Regions from separate parts of the Sphingobacterium sp. UDSM-2020 genome, predicted to be linked through region 2. Evidence: riboswitches for the same ligand, from Rfam matches in the RefSeq annotation. Region 2 holds a riboswitch; each other region holds the start of a gene.
What was found. Region 2 has a riboswitch for thiamine pyrophosphate ahead of thiS (sulfur carrier protein ThiS). Riboswitches for the same ligand answer to the same signal wherever they lie in the genome.
Positions count from the first base shown of each region.

Region 1: it holds a riboswitch for thiamine pyrophosphate, as region 2 does, so the genes downstream of both, thiM (hydroxyethylthiazole kinase) here and thiS (sulfur carrier protein ThiS) in region 2, are expected to answer to the same signal.
Region 3: it holds a riboswitch for thiamine pyrophosphate, as region 2 does, so the genes downstream of both, JAZ75_RS05280 (TonB-dependent receptor) here and thiS (sulfur carrier protein ThiS) in region 2, are expected to answer to the same signal.

Region 1 is NZ_CP066166.1:5,129,904-5,140,592, reverse strand. It holds gene JAZ75_RS21705 (SusD/RagB family nutrient-binding outer membrane lipoprotein) at 757-2,445, opposite strand; gene JAZ75_RS21700 (SusC/RagA family TonB-linked outer membrane protein) at 2,457-5,753, opposite strand; TPP riboswitch at 6,527-6,619, shown strand; gene thiM (hydroxyethylthiazole kinase) at 6,682-7,479, shown strand; gene thiE (thiamine phosphate synthase) at 7,476-8,114, shown strand; gene thiD (bifunctional hydroxymethylpyrimidine kinase/phosphomethylpyrimidine kinase) at 8,111-8,944, shown strand; gene tenA (thiaminase II) at 8,931-9,581, shown strand; gene JAZ75_RS21675 (DUF4091 domain-containing protein) at 9,760-10,689, shown strand, end outside.
Region 2 is NZ_CP066166.1:6,042,083-6,052,771, reverse strand. It holds gene thiE (thiamine phosphate synthase) at 1-638, opposite strand, end outside; gene JAZ75_RS25655 (thiamine phosphate synthase) at 746-1,342, opposite strand; gene thiC (phosphomethylpyrimidine synthase ThiC) at 1,339-3,153, opposite strand; gene thiS (sulfur carrier protein ThiS) at 3,181-3,429, opposite strand; TPP riboswitch at 3,451-3,549, opposite strand; gene nudK (GDP-mannose pyrophosphatase NudK) at 3,736-4,314, opposite strand; tRNA gene JAZ75_RS25635 (tRNA-Leu) at 4,786-4,870, opposite strand; tRNA gene JAZ75_RS25630 (tRNA-Gly) at 4,885-4,960, opposite strand; gene JAZ75_RS25625 (regulatory protein RecX) at 5,060-5,548, opposite strand; gene JAZ75_RS25620 (bifunctional UDP-N-acetylmuramoyl-tripeptide:D-alanyl-D-alanine ligase/alanine racemase) at 5,622-8,063, shown strand; gene JAZ75_RS25615 (DUF502 domain-containing protein) at 8,112-8,708, shown strand; gene JAZ75_RS25610 (iron chaperone) at 8,807-9,169, shown strand; gene JAZ75_RS25605 (hypothetical protein) at 9,199-9,810, shown strand; gene JAZ75_RS25600 (Cof-type HAD-IIB family hydrolase) at 9,807-10,583, opposite strand.
Region 3 is NZ_CP066166.1:1,207,072-1,217,760, reverse strand. It holds gene dtd (D-aminoacyl-tRNA deacylase) at 1-330, opposite strand, end outside; gene JAZ75_RS05280 (TonB-dependent receptor) at 461-2,881, opposite strand; TPP riboswitch at 2,942-3,067, opposite strand; gene JAZ75_RS05275 (amidohydrolase family protein) at 3,698-4,867, shown strand; gene JAZ75_RS05270 (acylphosphatase) at 4,902-5,183, shown strand; gene JAZ75_RS05265 (oligosaccharide flippase family protein) at 5,195-6,706, shown strand; gene dusB (tRNA dihydrouridine synthase DusB) at 6,719-7,717, opposite strand; gene JAZ75_RS05255 (outer membrane beta-barrel family protein) at 8,025-10,466, opposite strand; gene JAZ75_RS05250 (PepSY-associated TM helix domain-containing protein) at 10,477-10,689, opposite strand, start outside.

The DNA.
Region 1 (10,689 bases), 910 kb from region 2:
AACAGTTAAATATGTTAAAAAACAAGATCAGGATAGTCATTATGAATTCCCTCTAATTGCAGGAGGCTGGTCTACTGATCATAAAGCTTTATTTGTCAAGTTTGAATTTTAAAATGTTTGAAGCGCCTAATTGTGTAGATAAAGGTTTAATAATTGTAATGACAAAAGAGCAACTAAAACGGAGGTTGCTCTACTGTAATGTTTTGTTGAAAGTAATCTGTATTAACTCTCTGATTTAATAGTTGTACTAACTCCGCTTCATATATAGAGTTTTTTTTAACTTATCTTGGGAGTGTTTTTTTAGTTCGATTTACTATTTTAAAAACGACATGCTACACATAGACCGTGAATAGAAAAAAAATCTGTCTAGTAAACCTCTCTGCAATATCCTGTCAATTCTTTTAGTCCATCTTTAAAAATAAGTGTTAATATTATTTTCGTCACAGGTTTCTTTCAAAACGGATCTTTTTTCTTTTGTTACTGAATTTGAGTTTTTTCTGTAAAGAAAGTTTTCTTTTCGTTCTTTTTCTGAGTCGGTGCAATATGTGATTTTGATATCTAAGTTGGGCTTTCTGAAGTTGATAAGAAAAAGGAGTACGAAATTTTCAGTAAGATTGAGAATATAACTTTCATAGTTTCAACTATGTAAATAAATACTAAGAACTGGCACCAAGAATTCAATAATAAGATTTTATAAAATGAAAGAGGAGTGGAAATTTTCAAAATTTCACTCCTCTTTTGATAATTCAATATTTACTACTTTTTATCCCACCAAACTCGGCCTTGAATACTTGATGGATCACCAAAATCTGGATCCTTTCGCATATTGTCAATAGCAGAGTTTCTATTATCAAAGTTTAAATCACCTTCCAATGCATAATTGATAACAAATCTTCTTGGAACCTCTAAAGTTTGTCCTTCATTTATCCAATCTTCAAAAATAAGTTTTGTGTTTTTATTAGGCATTCCTGTTCTTTTAACTAAAGCCCACGCCTCATTAAAATTTCTAAAGTAATTCAAATAAGCTTGAAGTATAATCTGTTCAAGACCTGTAGAAGATTTAAACACAATATCAGAACGTAATTTAAAGTTAGTAATTTCACTATCCGTTAACGGAACATAGTCATAAACTTGTGCAGTTTTTGCTAGATTATCATAAAATCTAAGTGAAGCATCTACTCCTTTATAATATAGCTCTTCCGCATTTTCATTAGACCAACCACGTTGAGCCAGTTCTGCGCGAGCAAAACAAAGTTCAGCATAAGTTAAGATCGGAATAATTCCCGTCCCAGTACCAGCATTATTTTCTGGTTGAAAAAGGCGATCCTGAATTCGCGACACTGTATCTAAAATTATCGTATTTTCACCATCCTTAATTTGGTATGGATTTAAAAAACGAGTCTTGATAGGATTATTATTAGGTGTTTCTGGATTAGAAAACTGACCATAGTATCTTCTTGTATCAAATTTTGCCGTTTGACTGATGACACGTTGGTCTTTTGCTTTTTGGAAGTTAACCTCACTCCATTGATTTGGACGGAAGAAGAACCGTAGACGCGGATCAGTGTTATTCCACATATAATTAATAACCCCATATTCACCGACAAAGAGACGTCCATTACCTGTAATATTCCAATTACCACCAGCTGTAAAATCCTTACGTGCTTGTAACATCCAACTATCAGACGCACTTTCCATTAATCCAGCAGGATGGCTAAGTACATCCCGAACAATAGCTTTCACCCGTTCAGGGTCTCTTTTAGAAAGTCGGAGAGCAATAACTAAACGTAAAGAATTGGCTGTTTTTGCCCATTTTTTCGCATCACCATTAAAATAAAGATCTGCTTTAGCATAGTTAAACTGTTCTACAGCTTGAGGTGTGTTTAAAATAGTTGCAGCTTCTTTCAATTCTGCTTCAAATATTTTATAGAGTTCATCTTGGGTGTTGTATTTCGGTTGCAATGTGCCGCCATATCTTGCTTGAAAAGCTTCTTCATATGGTATGCTACCATTTACATCAGTTACATACCAAGCCTGTTGGACCTTTAAAATCGTAGCTATGGTTCTTTTGTAAAGATTTCTAGCCCGCTCTTCTTCTGGCATTTTATCAATAGTTTGTTTTATATCCTCCAAAATGGGGCCTACATCTTGAAAGAAGCGTCCGTAACGATTATTGGCATTTGCGGCATTATCTGTTACAGTAAATGTATTTCCAGTTCTTTGCAGGAAAACACGAGACCATCGGCTCACATAACTATAGTTGTCGTAGTAGGCATCAAAATCATTATCATTCGTAGCGATGATCGCTCTTGATAGTAAGTAATCAACTGGTAACTTAATAACGGCATCAGGATCGGTATTATATTCAGCAAACTTCTCCTTACTGCAGCCTACAAAATATAAGCTAAAGAGGATTAAAGCATATTTATAGAATGAGGTTTTCATATTTATTATCATTAGAAGTTTGTATTAATAGTGAAAGCAAAATTGCGAATCATTGGAGAGCCACCACCCAAGAAAGCATTGATAGAACCAGATGATCTATTATCTTCCGGATTGATATTATCAGGTAAAGTATTATACAGATAGCCTAAATTACGGGCAGTAAGTGTAAGTCTTAAATTGTTTAATTTTAATCTTGAAGCAGTTGAGTTTGGCAAATCATAACTGAATGATACATCTCTTAAAATCAACCAAGATGACTTAAATGTTGATAGTTCACGAATACCGTTACCCCATCCGTAAGAATTATTATAATAATTAACAGCACTGATCGGTAATCTCCAGCCTTTGTCAACAGCCTCTTGATAAGACATCCCTGATAGATCATTACCATTGACAACAGTTCCTTGACGGAATACTGCATCAGGAATTATACCCCAAGCTTCATTACCATTAGCATCTTTATAGGCTACACTTCCTGCTTCTCCTTGTCTACCATAAAGAGAACTTGCAATCTGTCCAGTTTGCATACCATAATTATATGTTGGAGAATAGACCATACCTCCAAATTTGGCATCTAACATAAAGCTAAAAGAAAAAGATTTGTAATTAAATCTATTTAATAAGCTTCCCATAAAATCAGGTAGCGAAGAACCTATTGTTACTTCTTTTTCTAGGCCCTGTGCGTAGTTTTGAGAACGTAAATAGTAACCGATATTTCCCGTAGTTGCCATAACAGGCTTGCCATTATTCACGTGGTCAATTGGATTGCCGGCTCCATCTCTCGCTTGAAAACGCGCATGACCATAATTGGCAACAAGTGTCCCATAATCACCACCAACTTTAGCTATAGAGCGAATACCATCATCTGCATCAAGTTCTTGGACACCTGCGCCAAAAGGAAGACTGATGATTTTATTGCGATCCCTAGAGTAATTAAAATTGACATCCCAAGAAAAATTTTGCGTTTTAACGGGAGTTCCATAAAGGCGAGCTTCAATTCCTCGACTTCTAATATGACCTCCATTCACCAATGCTGCAGTAACTCCACTTTCTTGTGAAATCGGTACTGAAGTAATTTGATCGATCGTATTCTTGGTATAATACGTAAAGTCAAAACCTAGTCTATTTTGCAACATTTTAAGCTCGGTTCCGATTTCATAGGTATCACTACTTTCCGGTTTTAGATTCCGGTTTCCCAATGTTTTTGAATCAAATCCATAGTTTGGAACATCCAGATAAGGACTGTTGGCTCTATAAAACCCAGTCATTGCAGTATAGGCATTAGTTCCTCTACCAACCTTATTGTAGGACATTCTTAATTTAGCAAAACTAAATATATTGTCAGGAAGTTTCAGCGCATCTGATAATACCCAAGACAAATCTGCTCCTGGATAAAAATAAGAAAAATTACCTGATCCATCAGGATATACTAGACTTGAATCCCAGTCATTTCTACCATATATGTTAATCGATAACCAGTTCTTATAAGTAACTGCTGTTTGAAAAAAACCTGACACAATACGGGATTGATTTGGTTTATCTTCATCGACAAAAGCTCTGCTTGAAGAGTTTGATAAACGAAATACATCGGCGATAAGCATCCCATCAGTTCGTCCATACAGACCATTGCGTAAGGAATGATTAACCTCTCCACCTGCTTGTACTGTAAATTCAAAATCTTCTGTTTTTTTTGAAAAATTTAAATTTGAGCGATACCTAGTTTGTAGAACCCGTGAACTCCTGTTGTTATAAGAACCTCCGTTGAAACCTTCTTCCTGTCCTCGATTTTTCATTTGACGGTTAGTATTAAAAAGATTCGCTGTGAAATTACTCTCCCACATCAACCAATCTGTAAAATTAACACGAGCATTAAATGTTCCTCTAAAATTATCTTCTATTTGTTGTTGTTTTTGTTCATAAAGCGTAAACAGAAGACTTGCTTTACCGGTAGGATCATCTTGCGTGACACCTCCATTTATAGCATCTTTATAATTATCTTTCCAATAATTAAGGTCATAAGAACGTGGCATACCATATGATAAACCGTACATTACGTTGTTATTCATATTCCAACGTTCACCCCCATATTGTGGGTTGAAACTTTGACTATTGACATATGTGGCACCTGCATCGAGAATAATCGATTTACCCATACGATGTGTAGCTCTCAAATTAAAATTATTTCTCGTGAGCTTGTTATTGGGCGCCACTCCTGTAGAATTGGTATTGGAATATGACATCCTAAACGTAGTTTGTTCATTTCCGCCTTGAAGTGATAGGTTGGAATTATTATATCTTCCTGTACGGAATAGATCTAATGGATTGTTATTCGTTTGAAAAGGAACGAGTCTACCATCAATATCTTTGACTGTTCTACCATCAAATTTTGGACCGAAACTATACCCATAATTTGTTGTTGGAATTTGTTCATAGCCATCTGTTCCAGCCACATATACTGCATTTGGATTAGATCCAGGACCATATTTGTCTTGCATATCCGCAGTAGCATATGGTTTATCAAAGCCCTGAGTATGTGTAAAACCAATACCAAATCCTCTTTGTGAATATCCTTTTTTTGTTGTGATTAGAATAACCCCACCAGCTGCACGACTTCCATACAATGCTGTAACTGAGCCTCCATTTAGAACTGAGATTGTTGCTATATCGTCTGGACTAATATTCTTAAGCACATTACCAAAATCCTGATCTCCACCACGATTAGGAAGCACAACTTCTTCATCCATAATAATCCCATCGACAACCACCAAAGGAGTATTACCATATTGGTTTAATGATCCCGCTCCCCTGATCTGAAATCTTGGAGTCGATTGTGGTCCTCCAGTGCCGACATTAACCTGTAAACCAGGAACCATTCCTTGTAGTGCGGCAATAGGATTAATCGCATTCGTTCGACGGATTTCGTCACCACTGATTTGTGTCATTGCATAACCCAATTGACGTTTCTCACGCGACTCACCAAAGCCTGTTACCACAACTTCGTCCAAAGATGCAGAAGTTTCTTTTAAACTCACTTTCAAACTATTATTACTACCAATAGTAATTTCCTCACTTTGATATCCGATCATCGAAATACGAAGCTTTTCTCCCTGATTAGCAGAGATAGAAAATGTTCCATCATGTGAAGTTTGTGCAGCTCGATTTGAGCCGATAACTGTAATTGTCACTCCCGCTATAGGGCCCTTTTCATTAGAAATTGTGCCCTTTATGGTTTGCTGGGCAAACAAGGAGGTTGCACTAAATAGCGTGCATAACGCAATTCCTGTGGTTCTTTTTAAAAATACATGCATAAAAAAATAGGTAAAATAAAATTGTTTAGTTGGTATTATTCTGATAATTTTTTCTTTGGTTAGTGTGTTTTTTATTGACTTTATGTTTTTATTAGCTAGTTTGAATAGTTAAATTATCGTTGACATAAATTAACAAGATTATTAGATCTTAAATTAATAGAATGCGTAATAATGTTTGATTAGCACTTAACAATCAGAAAAAATCTTAAAAGAGAAATATTATTTAAAATAAAATCTTTATGAAATTATTTTCTTTTTGTTAAGAATAGGCATTGCAAATATAAAATAAAACATAAAGATTAAAACACTTTTTAAAAAAAAAATAAAAGTTTTTTACCCTAATTTTATACTTTATTATCATCTTTTTATTAGTCTCCTAGGTGAGATACAAATAGTATATTTCAATGGTTATACATTTTGAATAATATTATTTTAAAAAATATTGATATTCTGGTTGAAAGAGATTCTAATCGATGAGATCAAATAACTCAATAATTAGATATGTATTTTTTCTTCTGTTGCTGTAATTAATATATTCAAAATAGTTTGTTGATAGCTCTTTCATCTTACTTATTTGCATCTTTATAGTATGAATAAATTAACCCATCTACCTCAAAACAAGTGGAAAAAATTAGCCAGCTTAGTTAAAACAACTGTTTGATAGGAATTGATGTTGTTTTATTATGGTGTCAATCTTGTATTAAAATACATCCTGTGGTTATCAATATAAACTTTCATAGCTATAAGAATGAATGTTAATATTTTATATCTTTGTTATGCTTTAGGGGTATTCTAAAAAGAATTGAGAGAGTCCCTTTGAACCTGATACGGCTAATACCGACGTAGGGAAAAGCAATACAGTACACCTGTGCTGTTTTGTATGTGGTTTTTTCCTAAAGCATTCGATTTTTTATTAAATGAAATGAACATGGAAAAAACACTTTGGAAGTATATCCAACAAGTAAGAGCGCAATCGCCACTCGTACATAATATCAGTAATTTTGTGGTCATGAATAATACTGCCAATGCCTTGTTGTCTGTTGGTGCTTCACCCATTATGGCGCATGCTAAATCTGAAGTAGTCGAGATGGTGACAATCAGCGATTCACTTGTTATTAACATAGGAACATTAGACGAAGTTTGGTCCGAATCTATGTTATTGGCCGCAAATACTGCTTCTCATTTAGGAAAACCTTGGGTTTTAGATCCTGTTGGAGCGGGGGCGACATCTTATCGCGATCATATTCTAAAAGAATTGCTTCGTGAAAAACCCACTGTCATAAGAGGTAATGCATCTGAAATTATCGCACTAAACAAAACTAATCTTATAAAGACGAAAGGAGTGGATAGTACTTCTCAAAGTGGTGAAGCAGTTTTGGCAGCATTGGATCTTCATCAACAATATGGTTCCATTGTTTGTATTTCTGGTGAAACAGATATCGTGATTTCTGGGAGTCAGGAGATTCATCTAAAAAATGGACATCTTTTGATGACAAAAGTAACCGGTTTAGGTTGTTCTGCAACTGCGCTTATTGGCGCATTTATGGCTGTAATCACCAATAAAACAGAGGCTGTAACTGCTGCAATGGCTCTAATCGGAGTAGCGGGGGAGTTAGCTGAGAAGGAAAGTAATGGGCCGGGTAGTTTGCAAGTTAAACTTCTTGATAAACTATATAATATCACTGAGGCTGAATTTAATAATACATTAAAATTTGGCATATTATGAATTTAGATACATCTTTTCCTTATCAGCTATACCTCGTAATTTCAGAGCAGGATTGCCGTGGGAAAAATTTCCTTCACGTAGCAGAGAAAGCAATTCTGGGTGGTGTCGATGTCATACAGCTTAGAGAAAAAAATCTAACATCTGAACTATACTTAGCAAAAGCTAAACAATTGAAAGAGATTACTGATAAATACACAATTCCGCTAATCATCAATGATAATCTTGAAGTGGCCCAAAAAGTAGGTGCGGATGGTATTCACGTTGGTAATCGTGATATTTCTCCTCGTGGTATTAGAGAAGTCTGGTATAGCCCAAGACCTCTAGTCGGTTATTCTATTGAAAATCTTGAACAGTTAAAAAATGAGCAAATTCCATTATCCGATTACCTGGGTATCAGCCCTGTATTTAATACTGAAACGAAAAAAGACACTATCACAGAATGGGGTTTAAAGGGTATTGTAGAGATTCGGCAACGTACAGACAAACCGCTGGTTGCTATCGGCAATATTCACATACAAAATGCTCGTCGTGTTATACAAGCAGGTGCCGATTGTTTAGCTGTAGTATCTGCTATATGTGGAAGTGAAGATCCAGAAAAAGCAGCTTATGAACTTAAAAATGAAATTTTGAAATGAAAAAATACCGTTATCCAAGTACGCTGACGATCGCAGGTTTCGACGGCAGTGGGGGAGCCGGAATCCAAGCCGACATCAAAACTTTTTCAGCATTAGGATGCTACGCTACTTCAGTACTGACAGCATTGCCTGTACAAAATACGATGGGTGTCCGCAAAATTTATCCTATAGCGCTGGAAGCTGTAGCAGATCAGATTGAATCTATTATGGACGATGTCTTTCCTGATGCCATAAAGATAGGAATGGTGCATACACCACAATTGGTTATTACGATCGCACAGACGCTTCAAAAATATAAAAAAGTACCCCTTGTATTTGATCCTGTTATGGTTGCGACCAGTGGCCACAAGCTTATTGAGGAAGAAACTATTGCTGCAATGATCGACCTACTATTCCCTTTAGCAGATGTGATTACACCGAATATGGATGAAGCAGGTATACTTGCCAAGGTATCAGTGGAAACTTTAGAAGATATGTACGTTGCAGGGGAAAGCATCCTTGCATTAGGTTGTGAGCGTGTCTTGGTAAAAGGGGGGCATCTGGAACAAGATACGCTGCAATCTATATTATTTGATAAGAATAGTCACCCAGAAATATTTAAAAGTAAAAAAATTAAAACGAAGAATACACACGGTTCCGGTTGTACACTATCATCTGCAATAGCCGCTTATCTGGCACAGGGGCATACGATATCTGAAGCCGTTTCTTTAGCGCAAAATTATGTTTTTATGGCAATAGAGCAGGGAGCAGATGTACAATTAGGGATGGGAAACGGTCCTTTAAATCATTTTTTTAATCCTCAAAAACAAATTAAATATGAATTGGTCTGAACAGGTCTGGAATAGTATCTCAGATAAATATCAGTCTATATTAGACATGCCTTTTATAAAGGAACTTACGACAGGAAATTTGCCGAAAGAAAAATTTCAATTTTACATGGCTCAAGATTCGCTTTATCTTGAACATTTTGGTCGAGCATTAGCCCTTATTGGTGCTCGGGCATATGATGTTCAAGATGCGCTATCCTATATGCGTTTTGGAGAAAATGCGATTGTTGTCGAAAATGCTTTGCACGATTCTTATTTTAAGGATTTTGGTGTCACCGAAAAAGGTTATATACAGCCTGTTTGCCATCATTATGTGCATTACCTAAAAAGTACAGCAGCGTTAGATCCTGTAGAGGTTGGGATGGCCGCAACTTTACCCTGTTTTTGGATATATAAAGAAGTGGGGGAATATATTGCTAGACAAGAAAAAACAGTTGATAATCCTTATCAAAAATGGATTGATACGTATGGAGGAGAAGATTTTGCTATTTCTGTACGACAAGCAATTGCTATGTGTGATCAAGTAGCTGCAAATACGACTGTTGCTATTCGTAATAAGATGAGTGAAGCATTTGTTTTAGCATCTAGACTGGAGTATCAATTTTGGGAGGCTGCTTACAATGAAAAAGTATGGACTTAACGGGGTGATAAAAATGAGCAATCGTTTGTTCTTGTTTAGCATTTGTATACATCTTAAAATTTAATTAGTTTGCTTCATATTGTGAAAATATATTTTGTGATTAGTTTTTAAATATACTTGTTTAAAAACTAATCAAATCGGTAGGATAAATCTGAATTGAAAAATAAGTTATATAAATATGAGCTTTAAGAATACAACTTTAGTGTCAGCACTTCTTGTCGGAGCGCTATGGACTGTACAAACGGTGAAGGCACAGACACCGGCCTTTGAAATGGTAAATTTTCAAGAAATGGCGGATCCAACGAAAGATGCATTGTCAGACTGGTCTGCGGTTAAGAAGGGCGTACATAGCTCATTCGTAACAATTGATAAACGGTATCCTAAATCGTTGGTTCCTGACTTGAAGAAGAAAGTTAGCGATGAAGTAGTAGGTTGGCGTGGAGAACGTGTTTCATCACAAGTGTTATTATGGACGAAAGATACTGCGCCCGATGTCACGGTGACTATATCAGATTTCAAAGGTATAAAGGGTGCTAAAATGTCTTCAAATGTTGCTTCAGCACGTTTTGTTCGCTACGTAATGACTGATGAATTTGCCGCTGGCTGTGGATATCGGAAGAAAGAGGACTTTGCTTCTTCATTATCACCAGATATGCTAGATGATTTAACATCATTCGATCTTGAAGCTAGCAAGGTCCGCCCTGTTTGGCTGACGGTGAAGATCCCGAGTGATGCTACCCCTGGAGAATATCAAGCTAAAGTGCGCATCGAGAGTAAAGGAAAGGTTACTGACCAATTAACATTAAAAGTTACTGTTTTAGAAAATATATTGCCAAAGCCTAGTGAATGGGTCTTCCATTTGGATCAATGGCAACATCCATCGGCTGTAGCACGTGTGCATGGATTAGAAATGTGGAGTGATGCCCATTTTGAAGCGATGAAACCAGTTATGAAAATGTTAGCTGATGCAGGACAGAAAGTGATCACTGCAACCATGAATAAAGATCCATGGAATGTACAGACTTATGATCCATATGCTGACATGATTGTTTGGAATAAAAATGCAGACGGTACTTGGGCTTATGATTATAAAGTATTTGATCGCTGG
Region 2 (10,689 bases):
TGTAGTTTATTTTTAAGTTCTTGAATGTAGTGAGGGTGTATGGTGATTAAACTTGACAGTGCTATCCCATAAATGCCAATATCTTGTAGGGGAACGATATCATCAAGTGTTATACCGCCAATAGCGTAAATCGGCGGATAGTTTTGACCGTTGTTTTTTAAATGATAAACGATGTCTTGATATCCTGTTAAGCCTAATATTGGACTTAAATTGTTTTTAGTTGCGGTGAACCGTAAAGGGCCAAGACCGATGTAATCGCAGTTTTCTGTGATGCGTTGCTGTACGTCAGAAATATTATTTGCTGTACCACCAATTATTTTGTGCGGTCCTAATACATGTCGGGCCTCTTGTATGTCAGTATCTGTTAATCCCAGATGAACTCCGGCAGCATCAATGGTTTTGGCTATGTGCAGATAATCATTGATAATAAGCGTAGCACTATGTTGCAAGCAATGCTGTTTAATACGACGTGCTAATGCGAGCACTTCATCTTTAGTGCCTTGTTTCCAGCGTAGCTGAATCCAATCTGCACCCGCTTGTAGTGCATTATTAATGTTAGTCTCCTGTTCAATAGCCGTATCTCCCTGCGAGATATACTGTATCTTACTGAACGTGATATTTTTGGGGTATGCTGTCATTGCTATTTCAATTTTTTTACTATCGCATTTTTCTGCTCAGTATAATCCGGTTTGGGTATTTCCTTCTAATCATCTGTAAAGGAATGAATTACCTGTAAGAACAATTGTTACAGGCAATATGCATGATCTTTTATAAGACAATTTTTAAAACTTTTTACAGGTTGTGCACTCTTCCAGATTGTTCCTAATAAAGCTACACCATCGACGCCGGCGTCATATGCAAGGCCTAGGTTTTCGGAATGGATACCAGCAAGCCCAATTAATTGAACTTGCTGATTATTCCGAAGTTTTAGCTGATCTTTGATAGTATGCTCCTTACCATGACCTGGTTTTGAAATACTTGAAAACATCGGACTAAACAGTGCATATGACCATTGGTTATCCAGTTGATTAAAATCTATCATACTGTGTACAGATGTTGATCGGATTACGGTGTGACTATACTGACTTTGTTTTTTTGATTTTCGATCATATTCATTAAAATGTAACCGGTTTAAGTTTAACTTTTCGGCTAGATGATGATGGCTATGCATGACAAGACGATTTCGATATTGCGGATCTATTCCATAAATAAATTGACACATATCATCATCCGAAAAATTATATTTTCGGATATGTAATAGTTCCAATCCTGCATCCAGTATACTGTTGATGGTCTGGAGTTCGTTATCAATATCATGCTCGGCTGTCAAGACGATGATCATAAGTACAATTCTTTACCTTTTTCGATAAACTCTTTTGACATATCGATCATGCCTTGTTCTGCAGAATCCCGGATTTCCTGTGTGATCTTCATCGAGCAGAATTTAGGGCCGCACATCGAACAGAAGTGAGCAACTTTAGCGCCGTCTGCAGGTAAAGTTTCATCATGAAATTCTCGGGCTGTGTCAGGATCTAAGGAAAGGTTAAACTGATCTTCCCAACGGAACTCAAACCTCGCTTTACTTAGAGCATTGTCTCGGTATTGTGCACCAGGATGTCCTTTAGCCAAATCTGCCGCATGTGCAGCCAGTTTGTAGGTGATCACGCCATCCTTTACATCTTTGCGGTTAGGTAAACCGAGGTGTTCTTTTGGGGTAACATAACAAAGCATGGCACAGCCGAACCAGCCAATCATTGCCGCGCCAATTGCTGAGGTGATGTGATCATAACCCGGAGCAATATCTGTTGTCAATGGGCCTAAAGTGTAAAATGGTGCTTCGTCACAAACCTCAAGCTGTTTGTCCATGTTTTCTTTGATCATGTGCATAGGTACATGACCTGGACCTTCGATCATAACCTGTACATCATGTTTCCATGCTATTTTGGTCAACTCACCCAAGGTTTCTAATTCAGCAAATTGTGCAGCATCGTTAGCATCAGCTATAGAACCTGGTCGCAGTCCATCCCCTAGTGAAAAAGCAACATCATATTCCTTCATAATCTGACAGATCTCTTCAAAATGCGTGTAGAGGAAGTTTTCTTTATGATGGAACAGACACCATTTTGCCATAATCGAGCCACCTCGGGAAACAATACCTGTTACACGTTGTGCTGTTAAATGGATATAACGTAAAAGTACTCCTGCATGGATGGTGAAATAAGAAACTCCTTGTTCGGCTTGTTCAATTAGTGTATCTCTGAATATTTCCCATGTCAGATCTTCTGCAACGCCTTTTACTTTTTCTAAAGCTTGATATATAGGAACTGTACCAATTGGCACCGGAGAATTACGGATGATCCATTCGCGTGTTTCATGAATATTTTTACCTGTTGAAAGATCCATAATTGTATCAGCACCCCATCGGCATGCCCAGACAGCTTTATCAACTTCTTCTTCAATGCTTGAGGTAACGGCACTATTACCAATATTAGCGTTGATCTTTACCAAAAAGTTGCGGCCGATGATCATCGGTTCGCTTTCTGGATGATTAATGTTGTTTGGAATAATTGCTCTTCCGGCGGCAATTTCTTCTCTTACAAATTCAGGGGTAATTAATTTCTTTGGAGTACGGGCACCAAAACTGTGACCGGTGTGCTGATGATCCATACCTTTAGTTGCTGCTTCGATTTGCTCAATACGCTGATTTTCGCGAATGGCTACATACTCCATCTCTGGAGTTATGATTCCTTTTCTTGCATAGTGCAGTTGACTTACATTTTTACCCGCTAATGCTTTTTTAGGTCTATGGCTGTATTCAAAACGGAGTTCATCCAGGTCCGAGTCTGCCAATCTTTCTTTTCCATAATCTGAACTGATTTGTGATAAAACTTGAACATCTTTTCTGTCCAATATCCAATTTTCACGAGTTCTAGCAAGACCTTTGCGGATATCAATCTGTGCTTGTTCATCCGTATACGGACCAGAAGTGTCATAAATAGTGACTGGAGGATTGATTTCTATTCCACCCTTGCTAAGTTTGGTCGGACTTAATGTAATTTCACGCATGGCAACCTGAATAGGATAGAGCTGACCTGAAATATAGACTTTTTTTGAATTTGGAAATGGGGTCTGGGTAATGTTTTGTTCTAACATGATGGTATAGTAATAGGTATAAGAGATTTATCCGCCCTGTGTTGCAGCGATAATTAGAATTGAGTCCTGATGCTGTAGTTTGGTTATTGCCCAAGCCGTTTTGGGTATAACCTGGTTATTAATAGCGACAGCAATGCCCTTGCTTTTTTCTGGGAATTCCAAAAGCATCAAACCTTCCAAAGAGGAGGGGGGCTGTTCAAAAAAACGTAATTGGTGATTAATTTTGAGTTCCATTCCTTTTAAAATTTTTAAATAAAAAACTTTAGGAATGGCCACAGTTGTGCCGGTATATGCACAATGAAGACATCTACTTTTCCCTACGCCAGTATGATCCGGATCAGGTTCTAAGGGTAAAATCTCAGCCTGCAAATTTTGCAGACACCCCTAAAGTTTCCACTAAACTAGGTAAAAAATCTCAATAAACGAAAATAGGTAGATTTATTTTAATCTGTCCATCTTTTTGTGACAGAACCATATACTTTAAGAAGTGAAGTGTTTTATTGATGGGGACTGCTGGTATAGCGAATAATGATTCTCCCTGGCAGAGGTGGAGTTATGGGCAGGGAGAATCAATGGCAAATACTATAAAATATGCTGGAGTTTAATATATTGAAGCAGCATAATGGTTTTGGCATCTTTGATTTCGCCATTATCAACCATTTGCATCGCTTCTTTTATAGGCAATTCCAAAACTTCAATATTTTCTTCCTCCTGTTCTAGCCCACCACCTTCACTGACTTTCATTTCTTTAGCATATTCGGCTATAAAGAAATACAGAATTTCTGTGACAGATCCAGGGGACATATAAGCTTCAAATATTTTACGTACATCTGTAATTTTATAACCCGTTTCTTCTTCAGTTTCTCTTCTGATGCAATCCTCGGCATTATCTTTATCCAACAAACCTGCACAAGCTTCAATCATCATACCGCTCTCATTTCCATTGACAAATGTAGGTAGACGAAATTGACGGGTAAGGATAACTGTTTTCTGTTCTTTGTTGTACAGTAAAATAGTGGCACCGTTTCCTCTGTCGTATGCTTCCCTGCTTTGACTCATAATGGTGCCGTCCTTTTTCAAATATTCGTAAGTGATCTTTCGCAAGACGTACCAATTGTCTGATAAGACCTTGGTTTCTGTGATTTTGATGTTATCTATCATGATTGAGGTATTTCAAATTCGCATTATTAATAATTGTCATATGCATATTTTTCAGTTCTTTTATACTTTTTTTCTAAAATACGGTGGACTTTTAAAAGTAAGTTGTCGATGGCTAAAGGTATATAAATTTATAAACTCCTAAAATTGTTTATATGGGAAAAATCGATCGTGTTGAAGGAAATTTTATTCAGTAGCGATTGCCTTATGAGCTGATATAAAATGATGAAGATCATGTAGAGGACAGGTTAAAAAGTACTTGAGATCTTAGATACATTTTATTGTGTATTTATAGAGGGTTTATAGAGATATACCTCTATGAACCCTCTATAAAACCTCTATAATATCACTATCACCTATCTAGAAATATACAAGATGGAAACAATAAAATGCAATGGTAAATCTATTGATATCAATAAAAAAATCAAAGGTCTATAAACAAGAAAAGCTCATCTTTTGGATGAGCTTTTCTTGTACCTAGGGCGGGAATCGAACCCGCACTTCCTTAACGGAAACAGGATTTTAAGTCCTGCGTGTCTACCAGTTCCACCACCTAGGCAGGTGATATTAATGTGGAGCGAAAAACGAGATTCGAACTCGCGACCCCAACCTTGGCAAGGTTGTGCTCTACCAGCTGAGCTATTTTCGCATTGCTAACAGTTAACAAGTTGTTTTCTGTTTTGGTGATGCAAATATAGAGCTAATAATTAAAAAAACAAATTTTAATATAAGCTTTATTGTCTTTTTTTTATAAGCCCTTTTCTTTCAGGAGAGAAGAAATGAGATCACTTTCGAAACCTCTTGATAAAGCATATTGAAATAACTTGTTTTTTAGAATATAGACATCTTTATCTTTCAATGATAGTTGCTTTTTATCTAAAAGATCATGGAGTTTATCTTCATACTCATCTAAATCAATTTTTGAAAATGCAATTTTGATTAAAGGGTCGGATACCCTTTTGAGTTTTAAGGACTGCTTAATCTTAATCTTTCCCCAACTTTTTATTCTAAGCTTACCTAGAGTATAGGCTATAGCAAAGCGTTCTTCATTTAGAAAATTGTCCGATATCAATTGTGAAATGATTTCCTCTACATCTTCTTGATGCAAGCCCCATTCGTATAATTTATCCCGGACTTCTTGTTGTGCCCGTTCTTGATAAGCACAATAACTGGCAGCCTTAAGCAATGCTTGCTTAGGCGTGTATATTTTTTTTCTCGTTTTCTCTTCGTCAAACATCTTTACAAATTTCAAAAATATATTGAACTTATTGAAAAATTGTGGAGCTTTGATTGAATAAATATTTTAAAAAATGTATACCATATCGGATATTTCAGAGATTGTTGTTCCTAAAAGATCAATTATTGTTCATCATAAATCTATCATTCAAAATCTGATTTATGATACACGTAAGATCGTAAATGCTGAAACAGGATTATTCTTTGCCTTGATCAATCGTCGTGATGGACATGAGTTTATCATGGATGCCTATAGTAAAGGGATTAGAAATTTTGTGTTACAAAATGACTTTCAGCAAGAACTGATATTGCCAGATGCTAATGTTTTATGGGTCGCAGATACTTTTTTAGCATTACAGGCAGTAGCAGAAACACAGCGCATGAAATTTAAATCTCCTGTATTGGGTATTACAGGGAGCAACGGTAAGACTATCGTCAAAGAATGGTTGTTTCAACTGCTATCTCCAGAATATAAAATCTATCGCAGTCCTAAAAGCTATAATTCACAGCTGGGTGTTGCTTTATCACTATGGGAACTAAATGAACAATATAATTTCGCCATCATAGAAGCTGGAATAAGTGAGGTCGGTGAAATGGAGAAACTCCAAAAAATGATTAAACCCACGCATGGTGTATTAACCAATATCGGGGTAGCCCATAAAGAAGGGTTTCAATCGAAAGAGGAAAAAATTGCGCAGAAGCTGAAACTTTTTACAGATGCTGAGGTATTGGTCTATCCTAAAAAGTATCTTGAACAGATCTATATGCCGTCTCAGATTTACAAATTTGCCTGGGGAGAGGATGAATCGTGTCAATTAGAGGTTTATTCGCTTAAGAAGGAAGGTGATCAAGCTACATTGGTAAGTTTATGTTTTTCCCGTCAGTTTTTTACGGTTAAAATTCCTTTTGTTGATCAAGCATCAATTGAGAACGCGATTTCATGTATTGCAGTGATGATTACTTTTGGTTATGATTTTAAAACTATAGCCGATCGTATTGCCACGTTGCAACCGATGGAGATGCGTCTTGAATTGAAAAAAGGAAAACATAATACTTCCATTATTGATGATTCATATAGTAATGATCTGGTAGCGCTACAGATTGCATTGGATTTTTTAAAGCAACAAAAGCAAAATTCTCGTAAGGTCCTAATCTTATCCGATATTCCTGGAGTACAGTTGCATGATGAGAAGAGTATCAGTAAACTAAAGCGTTTGGTCGCAGCTAGTGGATTAACTGATTTGATTTTTATCGGACCTATTTTGAGTCAGTTGGAAGCACAGTTTTCATTACCCACGGCCAGCTACTCGGATACAAAATCATTTATAGATGGTTTTAAGCATATTGATTATAGCAATTCAACGATCTTGATAAAGGGTGCACGTGATTATCATTTTGAACAGATCAGTAAACGATTGGTTGCTAAATCACATGATACGATATTAGAGATTAATTTAAATGCATTGGAACATAACCTCAATGTATATCGGGGTCTGTTGCCTGCAGGTGTTAAATTGATGGCTATGGTGAAAGCTTTTTCTTATGGAAGTGGAAGTTTTGAAATTGCTAATTTACTACAGTTTAATCATGTGGATTATTTGACGGTTGCTTTTGCTGATGAAGGTGTTGATCTGAGAAATGGAGGCATCACACTTCCAATAGTGGTAATGAGTCCTGATGAAAATGCCTTTGATGCTATTGTACATCATAAGTTGGAACCAGAGATCTATAGTTTTAGAGTTTTAAATTCATTTCTCCGCTATCTCTTACAGCAAGGACTAAAAGATTTTCCAGTCCATATTAAAGTTGATACCGGGATGCATCGTCTTGGTTTTATGCCAGAGGAAGTTGATGAACTGCTAGCGATATTGAAAAATCAGGATGCGATGAAAGTGCAGTCTGTTTTTTCACATTTAGCTTCGGCAGGAAATGCTGTTGATAATGATTTTACTGAGAGTCAGATTCATCTTTTAGATGTTTTCACTACAAAACTTAAGGAGGAATTAGGGTATTCTTTTATCAGACATATTGCTGCGACATCGGGTATTGATCTGTGGCCAAGTGCTTATTTCGATATGGTACGCTTAGGGATTGGTCTTTATGGAATTGATATGGATCGAGATGATCTGCCGGTGAGAGAAGTTAGTGTTCTGAAGACCAATGTTACCCAGATAAAAGAGCTTGCGGCTAATGAAACAGTAGGATACAATCGCGCTGGTATGTTGCAACGTGCGAGCAGAACCGCAACCATCAAGATCGGTTATGCAGACGGTTATGATCGAAGGTTCGGTAATGGAGTAGGTAAAATGTCGATCAACGGGCAACTGGTTTCTACCATTGGAAATGTCTGTATGGATATGTGTATGTTGGATGTGACAGATATTAATGTTAATGAAGAAGACGAAGTCATTGTTTATCCTGATATCAAGGAAGCGGCATTGGCTATAGGAACCATCCCGTATGAATTGTTGGTCAATATCTCACAACGGGTGAAAAGAGTTTATTTTTACGAGTAATTCGAGGCTTATTTCGCATCTTTGTAGGGTCTTTTAGATACAAGTGATATGTTATCAAAATTAATTAGAGCTTTTTTAAATTATCTTATCAAAGGAACTTTGGTCGTTGTTCCTTTAGCTGGTGCGGTTTTTTTAATTGTTTGGATTGTTGCTTCAGTCGATTCGGCACTTAACCTTACAGGGTTATTCCTGGAGGATGAGACAGGGCATCCTTTATATATTCCCGGAATTGGTATTTTAACAGTCATTTTATTTTTGGTTGTAGCAGGGATTGTTTTTACCAATTTTGTGACAGATCCAATTAAACACTGGCTGAATAATCAGATTAACCGTATTCCTTTGTTGAATACGCTATATTCATCCATTAAAGATTTTACTGAAGCCTTTGTAGGTGATGCCAAAAAATTTAATGTTCCTGTTCTAGTTAAAGTGAATGAAATAGGTGTTAGTAAAATTGGTTTTCTGACACAATCAGATCTATCAAAAATTAAGCTTACAGATGAAGTGGTGGTTTATTTTCCCTATTCATATTCATTTGCAGGTCAGGTGGTCGTTGTAAAATCATCCTTGGTAACCAAATTAGATATGTCTGCTACAGACGCGATGAAGCTCGTTGTTTCAGGTGGTGTCAGTGGTTTAGAATAAAATACAAATACATACGTTTATATAAAACAAAAGGGAATCATTGGTAAAATGGTTCCCTTTTGTTTACATTTATCTTGAACTTTAAATCATAATTAGTGATGAATGTTGAATTTAAAACAGTAGAAGAGTATATTGCTTCTTTTCCAAAAGAAGTGCAGGAGATCTTGTTGCAGGTCCGTAATACAATTCTGCAGCATGCTCCTCAAGCTACTGAAGGAATAGCTTATGGCATGCCTGCTTATAAATTAAAAGGAAAACCGCTTGTTTATTTCGGTGGTTATCAAAAGCATATCGGATTTTATGCAACGCCGACTGGTCATTCAAAATTCGAAATAGAACTTGCTTCATATAAGCAAGGTAAAGGTTCGGTGCAGTTTCCGTTACGGGGGCCGATCCCATTTGAACTCATCGGAAGAATTGTTGAATTTAGGGTTTCAGAGACATTAGATAAGTTTAAATAGGTTATTAGGATTTTAAATTAAAGGTGGTGATGGATCGATTATGGAATCGTTTATGGAGCAGTAAAGTTCCTGAAAACTTACACGAACAATGGAAAGATAAGGCAAAACTTTCTTTTGTAAACAGTCAGTTTGATGTAGAACTTATACGAGGTTGCTTGGATAAAATTAAGGATGATCCAAAGAATACCTTATTTTTACAAGCTTTTCTAGCTTATCAGGATATTGTTTCGCAATTGGAAACTCAGAATAGTGCTGAAGCAGAAATTGATTTTATGGAAAGATATGTTTTTTTATTCAGTCAGATTTCTGCTGTAGACCTTTCCGTTGTTTGGACTAAAAAGATCGAATATCCCACTTTGTCTGTACCGAGGTTTATCTTATTGCCATTGGTTCAGAATGCTTTGTGGCAAGGATATCATGCAGCAGAAAAATATCCAATGAAAATTAAGATTTCAGTATTTGAAAAAATCATTTCATTGGATATTACAAATCATGTTAATCACCATATTGTAGATCAAAAAGTTAATGACTCTGTGGAGAATTATCAGGCTCGTCTACAGTATGAATTTGGTGATCAACATACACTTATTATGAATAGCAATGCACATACATTTCGCGCAAATCTAACTTTGAGGTTTTAGATAACCTCAAAATGTGCTAGAGCATTGTATATACCGTCACTGTCTACATCATCTGTAATATAGTCTGCAATAGCTTTTACCTCAGGATTGGCATTACCCATAGCAATTCCGTAGGCCGTATGTTTCAACATGGTGATATCGTTTCCACCGTCACCAAAAGACATGGTTTCCTTGATGTCGATATTAAAGTGTTTGATGAAAATATCGATACCAATTTGTTTGCTTTGACCTAAAGGATTCACATCTGCAAATAGCGGGGTCCAACGGCTGGCCACAGAATTAGGCATTACATTGTTCATGAATTCTTCCTGTTCCTCCGGTTGAATGAAGATATTGGTTTGAAGCACAGATCCCATATCAAAGTCTGAGTAAGATCTTTGAAGCGGGACAGGTAAATTTAAGAGTGCATACATGGAAGCGATCTCCGGTGTTACTTGAAAAATACTGATTTCTTGTTCTGACATCAGAGAGAAGCTTACTTCATTTTTTGCCGCATGGTCAATCAAAGATTGAATATCAGTGGCGTGAATACCTTTTCTGAAAAGTACATCACCCTCTTTCGTGATGCAATAACCACCGTTAAAAGTGATAAATCCGTCAAAGTCAAGGTATTTGATGTGATCTAAACTATTGATAGACCTTCCTGTAGAAACAATTACTTTTATACCTTTTGATTTTAATTCTTGAATGGCTTTTTCGGTTGAAGCGGGGACTTTGTGGGTGTCGAAACTAAGAAGAGTACCGTCGATGTCAAAAAAAACTGCTTTAATCATGCTACTTTATAAATGTTTGTGATACAAAGGTAAACATTAGAAGATTGCTTTTTGCCCCTTTGATGTCATAATGAAGATGTATTATGGGTATTTTGCTGTATTTTAT
Region 3 (10,689 bases), 1.3 Mb from region 2:
GGCCATTTGTATGTACATTGGCTGTGCTTTATCTGGTTTGGCTGCACGGATAAAAGAGGGGCGATTTCCTTTTTTTGTTTGTGCGAATAATGTGAATTGGGATATAAGTAATATTTCACCACGTATGTCTAGCACCGATCTATTCATTAAACCGTTTTCATCATTAAATATTCGAAGATTGACGAATTTTTGTGCCATCCATTTCATATCTTCAATTGTATCTTCCTCTTCGATCCCAATAAGGATTAGTAAGCCGTCTTTAATCTGACCTGTTATTTTGCTATCGACCGAACAGCTCGCCTTGGAAACTCGTTGTATTACTGCACGCATAGGACAATATTAAGAAAAAAATGCCAACTATTGAGTTTGATCTGATTAAGTATTGTTGACGTCATGGATCTTGAAAATGCTGTAAAACAACTTGCGCCTTAAAATAATGTTGAAGGCGCAAGTTGTTTTATTAGAATTTTACGTTTAGGCTTAACATAAAATTTGTTGTAGCCTGTGGATAGTAAAAATTAAAATATTTTCGAGATGTACCGTCCATATAACCCCAAGTATATCCGTTGGTTTGATATTTTTCATTTAGGATATTGTTGACAGTAAGTCCAAGGTCTATATTTTTCAAACCTAATATGGAGAAATTATAAATAGCTCTAATATTGTTTACAAATGAAGGGTCTATACTTCTTACTTTGGCTGAACTATTGTCCAGATATTGTCTTGAAATATATTTTGATAATAGTGCAATTTCTACTGAACGAAGAGGGCGATAAGTGAACTCGCTTGATAAAATAGTTGCCGGAGAAAGTGCAATATCTGTTTTTTTAATGAATTCTCCACTCGTTTCATCCGTGTAATTTTTGATTTTGTTCTGACTTAGTCCCGCTGTTGCTTTCCAACCAAAGTACGCTGAAATTTTCCATGCGGCATCTACTTCTAAGCCTATTCTATAGCTATTTGGGATATTCATTCTCAATGGAGAACCTACATTATTAAGTGCTCCGGTCGGAATAAGTTGATCTTTATAGAACATACCATAAAAGTTCGTACCGATGTTAAATGTTTCATTATTGAAGCGGTAGCCAGCTTCGATATCTTGCATTTTCTCTGGTTTGGGATTGTTTCCTTTTAGATCAACAAAGTCATTTCTGACAGGTTCTTTACTAGCATAGGCATATGAGGCGTATAAATTTGAATTTTCATTGATGAGGTAAGTAATTCCTAATTTTGGATTTACAAAATTGAATTTTCTTTTAAAATCCATTCCTTTGATTTTATCGTCATCACCTTTTACTTGGTAATTAATATTACGATACTGTATATCCGCAAATAATAACCATTTTTCGAATGTAAAGTCTGCTTTCAGAAATGTGCTGATGTCATCTTTTTTAGCATCATTGAGATAGTATTTATCCCCTAAGTTGCTGGCGGAAGCATATTTTGCCCAGATTATTTCACCGTAATGATCTCCCTTATATTGATTTGCAGCTCCACCCCATGTCAATTTTATTGCCTGTGAAGGATTATAGTTGAAGGAAAAGGTAGTCCCATAGAAGTAATTATCTAACCATCTTCTCCTTACCAAATCGGTTTGTTTGATGGTATCGGTTCCTGAAATGACTGGTGGTAAATTGTATTTTGAAAAGTCGTCTTCAGGTCGGAATTCTTCGTAATAGCCTGCACCTCTGGTGTAATGTAATGCCGCATTAAAAATTAGTTTTTCATTGATAAAATTGGTGTAATGTAACTGGTGATGTGTTTGCGTGTAGTTGTCTGTTTGGTTTTTATATAGGTATTTGTTGTAAGTGCGACCAGAATTTAGTAGATTTTCTGTTTCTAGCTGTGTATAGCCATCATTGACGGCATAATCTTTCATCCCCTCTACATCATTATTTAATCTTGGCTCTGGTGTTCCGTACCAAGATTGATATGTTTTTTCCTTGCCAGAGAATACAATGGCCTTTAAAATATGTTTGTCACTATAATAACCTCCATCTACATAAAAAGACTTTAAATCGGAAGATGCTCGGTCGATATAGCCATCGCTCAAGATACGTGAGAGACGAACATTAAAGGCAAATTTATTATTTAGTAGTCCTGAACCTACTTTCAAAGTATTTTTCCAAGAATTATAAGAACCGAAAGAGTTGTTGAATTCTACGTACGGCTCTTTTTCGAGTGTATTGGATTGTATGTTTAGTGATGCCCCGAATGATCCCGCCCCGTTTGTAGAAGTTCCAATTCCTCTTTGAATCTGGATACTCTCGGTAGAGGATGCAAAATCGGGAAGATTGACGAAGAATGAGCCCATACTTTCCGCGTCATTCAACGGAATTCCATTCAATGTTACATTTATGCGGGCATTATCAGATCCTCTTATTTTCATATTAGTATATCCTATACCTGCTCCTGCGTCCGATCCTATGACGACAGATGGTGTTTGATCTAGTAGGTATGGAATATCTTGTCCGAAATTGTTTTTAGCGATATCTTGTTTGCTAATATTTTTATAGGTTGTAGAAGAGTTGTTTTTGGCACGTGTTGCCATGACCAGGACTTCTTCTGTTTTTATAGCACGTGGTTTTAGAAAGATTTCAAGATCAGTATTTTGTACCAGATCAATCTGCTTCTTTTCTGTACTATAGCCTATGTAAGAGATTGTTATGGCGTATTGTCCATCAGGTAATCCTGAAAACTTTGAAGTGCCATTTCGATCAGTTGTTAAATTCTTACTCTGATTTTTTGTCAGAACGATACTTGCGCCCTGTAACGATTTTTTTGTTTCATTGTCTAACACTTTGATGGATAAAGCGTTTTGAGCTGATACGGATAATGTTATTCCTAGAAATAGCACTGTGCTGATTAAATTTTTAATCATGTTTTTTAATTGAATTTTGAGTTAAACAAACTATTGCTAGGGGTTACAACAGTTTTTCACTTATTTAACTAACCTTTTCCCTCCGCCAGCATTATCTGGATCAGGTGCACAACACATAAATGTATTGTTGGGTATAATCTCAGCCTTTATTCGTGTTCGTAGAACAAGGCACCCCTTATTGATAATGCGAAGGTATTAAATAAAATCTGTACTAAAAATATAATGTAAAAATGGATGTTGAGGAATTGAGTTTTGGAATATCAATTTGTTTTGCTCGTAAAAATAAGTGGAATAGATTTTCGTTTATAGGATTGTATTATGATGAATGTTGTGTTGCTTTATCTTTAGCTTCTTTCGGATTTTAAAGTAGCTGTATTGATCCAGTTTCTTTTTTTAATAACTAAAAGGATGTCCATTTATAATTCCATGATTTATCGATGCTTCACTGACATAACGTCATTGAATCGCTACAAAAATGAATAAAATTGTGGTTTTTAGATAATATATTGGCTGAATTTAAACTTATTCCCTACCTTCAAAAAATATGCTAAAATTCAAACTTTTAGCTCATGTTAATTATTTTTAGCAACAAGGGAGTTTTTATTAAGGTTTAAATTTATGTTACATTCTTATAAGTTAATTTATCTAAAAGTCTTTGATTTTTATCACGATTAAATAATTAAACTAATTGTGTAAATTTGTTTTTTTTAATGGTAATATTTTTTTTACTAAATTTTGGCACGAATTTTAACGTTAATAACCACAGTTCCTTTGCGTTGACCTGAATGCTAAGTAACTATTAAAGTTTTTATAATAATGAAATATTTTAGCGCTACCTATATCTTACCAATTACATCTTTACCTATTAAAGATGGAGTGGTAAAAGTTAATGATGATGGTGAAATCCTTGGGATTTATGAAAGTAAAGACGTAGAATTGAGCGGCCAGCATATTGAAAAATTTGAAGGAGTTATTGTTCCTGGATTTATTAATGCGCATTGTCACTTAGAATTGTCCCATATGAAGGGTACGATTCCGCAAAAAACTGGATTACCAGCTTTTCTTTCTTCGGTTATGACAAGTCGTGGCACTTCTTTAAAAGTGATTGATAAAGCGATGGCTGCTGCTGATGAAGAAATGTACAATAATGGTATTGTGGCAGTTGGAGATCACGTGAATTCTGATAACACATCTAACATTAAGGAGTCTAGTAAGATTCTTTACCACACTTTTGTTGAAGTCTTCGGAGTAGAGCCGGATGAAGCTGATGGTCGATTGCAGGAGGCTAAGGATTTGATTCATGAATTTGATCCAGCACATTCTTCAATTACACCACATGCTCCTTATTCTTGTTCGAAAATACTTCTGAAGAAATTTAAAAAAGCGGTTTCTGATGTTAATATTATCAGTATTCATAATCAAGAGAGTGATGAAGAAAATAGATTATTTCGTTATAAAACGGGAGGATTTATCGATTTCTTTAAAGTAATAGGGAAAAATCCTGATTTGTTTAAAGCTCAGGCTAGAAATTCAATTCAGTCATATTTACCATATTTACCTCATCCTAATAAGTTGATCTTGGTTCACAATACGTATACGTCATTGAAAGACCTTGATTTTGTGGACCGAATGGGCCGTGATATCGTATGGTGTTTATGTCCGAAGGCGAATCTTTATATTGAAGGTCAATTGCCAAAAGTAATGAACTTTGTAAACGATAATCAAAAAATTGTAATCGGTACAGATAGTTTAGCATCCAATGATAAGCTTTCAATTTTAGATGAATTAAAAGTGTTACATAAACATTTTGATAATTTAGATTTTCAGCAATCTATCCAGTGGGCTACTATTAATGGGGCACAGGCTTTAAATATCGATGATAAATTTGGTTCAATTGAAGTTGGTAAAAAACCAGGTCTTGTTCTATTGAAAAATATGGAACATTTTAGATTATCTGATAAAGTTACGGTGCAAAGATTAGCATAGTAAAATACTCAAAATCTTCTGTACTTTTGTTGATATGAAACATGTTAATATTTCTATCAAAGGAAAAGTACAGGGGGTTTATTTTAGGTTATCTACCAAAGCAGTTGCCGACCAATTGGGTATTAAAGGGTTTGTTAGAAATTTAGCGGATGGTTCTGTTTATATTGAGGCAGAGGGTGATGATTTTGCTCTAGATTGTTTAAAAGAATTCTGTGAAGAGGGACCTGAGCGCGCAGTAGTGGAAGAAGTGATTTGTGAAGAGGGCGTCTGGGAAGATTTTAAGAATTTTGAAGTGCTAAAAAAATCGTCTAAATAAATCTTAATATCTTGTCTGTTTTTAAGAAATTTGCTGGTCAAACCTTGATCTATGGTCTCAGTACTATCATCTCTAGATTACTGAATTTTGTTTTAACGCCAATTTTCGTTCGTAAATTTGAAGCTTCCACCTATGGAATATTTACGAATATGTATTCTTGGGCAGCTATGATCAATGCATTCCTAGCTTTTGGGATGGAAACAACCTATTTTAGATATTTACAGAAAGTTGAGGAGAAGGATAAATCTAAAGTATTCAATAATAGCTTTGTTGTCACCATTTTTACTTCTTTAATTTTTCTATTAACTATTCTTATTTTTTCTAATGACATTGCGCATTGGTTTGCAAAAGAAAATATTGACTCTGTAGGTCAATATAAAAGCTATATTTACTTTGTTGGACTTACTTTAGTCGTTGATGCACTTGCTGTTGTTCCTTTTGCCAAAGTTCGTGCTAATGGTCGGCCATTGCGCTACGGCGTATTGAAGTTAGTCAATATCATCACATTTGTTATTTTAAACTTGACATTCATTGTCTTCATACCTTATTTACTTCAACATTTTCCGGATAATGAACCATATTTTTCTAGCTGGTATATAGATTCATGGTTGGGTTATGTGTTTATTTCTAATTTTGTAGCGAGTGCAGTGACATTGTTGATGCTGTTGCCCGAGATTAGAACATTTAATTTTAAAATTGATCGGGTGTTGTTAGGTGATATGTTTCGATATAGCTTTCCTATTTTGATCGCTAATATTTCATTTATCATAAACGAAAACCTAGATAAGATTTTAATGCCTGAATTATTACCGAAAAGTATTGCTGATCGAGATGTTGGTATATATGGTGCTATTGCAAAGATTGCTGTTTTCTTAAGCATTTTCGTGCAGGCATTTCGTTTAGGAGCCGAACCTTTTTTCTTCTCCTATGCCAAAAATGATAATTCGAAAAAGGTTTATGCAATGATCATGGAATATTTTGTGATTGCTATGATGGTTGTCATGATCGGATTGTCTGTCAATATTGAATGGCTTAAGTATTTTATTCAAGGAGGATCTGCTTCAGAGAGTGCAGAATATTGGTCGGGTCTATTTATTATTCCTGTTATTTTATTCAACTATGTGATGCTTGGGATATATATGAACCTTTCTGTGTGGTATAAACTTTCTGATCAAACACGATACGGTCTCTATATTTCAGGTATTGGGGCTTTAATTACAATTATATTGTGTTATATCCTGATTCCGCGCTACAGCTATGTCGGTGCAATTTATGTGACGACCATAACTTATGGTGTAATGGTATTTTTATCCTATTTTTGGGGACAAAAGAATTATCCAATTCCTTATAAGATCTTTAAAATTGGGGCTTATATGTTGGTTGGTACTATGATCGTTTATATCCATTACATAGTATTTGACCGGAATTTTTGGATTGGCAATATGATGTTGATTGCTTACTTATTGGGAACCGTTTTTGTCGAGAGGAAAACGGTAATGAAGATGTTGAAGTCTAAAAGTTAGAAGAAGCTATTTTTAATAAATAGCTTCTTCTGCAAAGTTATGTTGTATTTCGTCTAACACTTCTTGGATCTCTTCGAATGTCTGAAGACTGACTAATCGCATTCTGTATTCTTTAAAGTCTGGTATACCTTTAAAGTAGTTTGAATAATGACGACGCATTTCGAAAATACCTGTTTTAGGTCCTTTCCATTCAATTGATTTAACCAAATGTGTTCTGCACACATCTACACGTTCAGCAATTGTTGGACCGGCTAAACGTTCTCCTGTGTTGAAAAAGTGTTTTATTTCTCTAAATATCCAAGGATATCCAATTGAGGCGCGACCAATCATAATACCATCAACTTCATATTCCTGGCGCCATGCAATTGCTTTTTCTAAAGAATCTACATCGCCGTTTCCAAAAATTGGAATTTTAATGCGTGGATTACGCTTAATATCACGAATCATAGACCAATCTGCTTGCCCTTTATACATTTGTGCGCGTGTACGTCCATGTATTGATAAAGCTTTAATACCGATATCCTGTAAACGTTCTGCCACTTCATAAACATTTTTGGTATCATCGTCCCAGCCAAGGCGGGTCTTCACAGTAACTGGTAGATGTGTTCCTTCCACGACTGCTTTTGTCATTGCGACCATACGATCGATATCTTGCAATAAACTAGCACCTGCTCCACGGCAAGCAACGTTTTTAACTGGACAACCGTAATTAATATCGATTAGATCTGGATTTGCTAATGTGCAGATTTCGGATGACTGTCTCATGTGTTCGATTTCGGAACCGAAGATTTGTATACCTATTGGTCTTTCATACTCGAAGATATCTAACTTTTTACGTGATTTTGCTGCGTCTCGAATTAATCCTTCTGAAGAGATAAATTCCGTATACATCATATCTACCCCATTTTGCTTACAAACAAAACGGAATGGCGGATCACTTACATCCTCCATTGGAGCTAGCAATAATGGAAAGTCTCCTAAATCTATATTTTCGCCAATCTTAACAGACATATTTGATTTTTTTACAAAGATAACAATTTTGAGATAGTTCTATTTATGGTGTTTTTGATATGAATGTCATATGATGATTTAGGAAATTCATGTTTTATTGTTTATTAATATGCAGGGCAGGTTTCTTGCTAAAATGTGCTTCTTCGTAAAGAGATTAATTAGTAAGGATATATGTTCTGAAGTTTTCAAAGTTGTTCGTATTTACAACGCTCGAATAAGTATAAATAGAAAACAGCTATCAATTTCTTTTGATAGCTGTTTTCTATTTATACTGGTGTGGAATATCACCTCTGCATCGTGTTGATTTTTATAATCTATTTTTGATATCTTCCGAACCTGTTGAGCGTTCTTTTGCTCTGTTATCTGAACCTCCAAATCGGTAATTGAATGATAAAATTGCTGTTCTGCTATCTGGATTTGATTTTCCTATTAATCTCACTGCATTGGATACTGTTTCATATCGACGGTTATTGGTATGAAATATGTCGTTAACGACCAGCTTAATCGTTGCTTTTTTACTTAAAATGCTCTTTTGTATTCCACTGTAAATAAGTCCATAACTTTTGATATTCGTTAAACCAATGGTCAGACCAGAATTATAATTTCCTCCAATCTCTACAGACCAATCTTTGGGTAGTTTGAAAGTATTTTGTGTATTTAATGATAACGTATTGCCTGATCTTTTGATTAGTTCATTTTCTTGTGGAATCTCATATTCGTTTCTGTAATAGTTTGCAAAATGTGTAGCTGTCCACCAGGAAAATAATTGTGTAGGAGCCATGAATGATACGCCAAAATTTTTGAATGAACCGATATTTTCGGGTCTTTCAAAAGTGATTTGTTTGTTTGTAGGATCTAATCCTATAATATCATTTACGACATTAGATCTGTCTGCATAATTTAACGTAAATATATATTTGTTAGTTAGCGTATAGTTAGCTTCATAAGCGTGCTCGTAAGCAGGATCTAGTTTTGAATTTCCTTCTGAATAGGAGAAGGGGTCTGTATAGACGCGGAATGGGTTTAGACTCCAGAAGGATGGACGCTCGATGCGATAGCTATAACTTAGTTGTACTTTATGATTGTTATTGATACTATAAGATAAAAATGCTGATGGGAAAAACTTTAAATAATCTTTAGAGAACTGTTCATTTAAAGTTATTTGATTACCATCGGTAGATGTGTGCTCTGCTCGTAATCCTACTTGTGTTGAAAATTTGCTCCAAGTTTTTGATAGATTCACATAACCTGCTTGTATCGTTTCTTTATAAATGAAGTGATTACTTGTCGATAGATCTGGAACATAACTCTCATTTAGCAATGTATCATACCGCAAATCGTTTTCTGTCCGGATATGACTTGCTTTCCAACCAGTTTCTAGCTTAAAAGTGTCATTAAAAGGGAGGGTATAATCAATTTTTGCAACATAAACCTTACTGTCTGAGGGAATATCGCCAGTGCGTGATGATAAGGGGCGTATATTATTTTGATTTTCATTACTGTATTTAGTATTCAGTGTTTGATCCATTTTGGAATAATGGTCAATCATATCAAAATCCACTTTTAGTTCATGTCCATTTTCGTTGAACTTCAGGTTATAATTGATGTTATATAACATGTCTTCCCATCTTTCTTTTCCTTCGGTTATGGTTGAAGCCGACCAGATGAGATCTTTTGTCGCATAGTTTCTAAAATGATTGGTGGTTGGTTCATATTTTGGATATTTACCAAAGCCTCCATTTACTAGAAATCCCAAAGTCTGTTTTGAACTTAAATAAAAATCCATACCAACTCTGAAATTATTTGAACGCAGTTTCGGTTGAATTTTGTTTTCCTGTTGGGAGAAGGTTTCTGGTTCTGCTTGCGCATCTTTATAAAAGTAGCGTATTAATGAATTGTAATACTCTAAATTTTGAAAGTATTGATTGTAATTTCCGAAGATATTTACTTTTTCTGTTCTGTAATTTAGGTCTAAACTACCGCCTAGGTGTAATCCGCGACCTGCTCCCATATTTCCGGAAACAGATCCGTTCAACCCTTGCTTCAATCCTTTTTTTAATACGATATTGATTATCCCTGATGTTCCTGCCGCATCTTGCTTGGCATTAGGATTAGTCATAACTTCAATTTTTGTTATATCGTTTGAGGATGTGCTTCTTAACAAATTGGCTAGCTGATCTGCGGAGAGGTAGGTAAGTTTTCCGTTAATCATGATAGAAGCACCAGATTTTCCTTTTAAACTGAAGGTTCCATTATCATCTAGACTTATACCTGGAATTTTGGTCAAAAGTTCTAATCCACTGTTACCATCTGCTAATGCAGAGTTTTCTATGTTGAAAATGGTTTTATCTTGATGTTGTTCTATAAATTGCTTGCGTTTATTGATGACAACCTCACTCAGATAAGCATTGTTTTGAAGCAATACAATTTTCCCAAAATCATATGCATTCACGTGCTCGCTTAATATGAATTGAGATGTTTTAAAATCTTCGTGTGTCATATTTTTTATATGCACATAGTAATTTCCATATGGTGCATTAGGGAAAATAAAATTCCCTATGCTATCGGCAGTAATAATTTTTGCGACAGTTCCATCATGAACGCGATGTAAAGTTACTTGTGCATGGGGTACAGGTTCGTTCTGTTCATCTAGGACACGGCCCATGATTTTAGCAGAATTTTGAGCACTGGCAACAAATAAAGTAAAAACTAGAAATAAACTAAGTAAGTAGTTGCAATGATGAAACATGTCTGCAAGATTAAGATGTTATTGGATGAATAGATTTTGATTTTTTTACTTTTTTTTTCTTTTTCCCCCACCAGATATAGAAACCAGTAATCGGTAATGTTGCGCAAATAAGTGATGCTAAAAAATATATTATTTTAGTAGCCATTCCCCCAATGAATCCTGTATGTAAGGCATAATTTGCGCGCATTAGCCATTCTGTGGTATTGGCATCATCAATGGGACC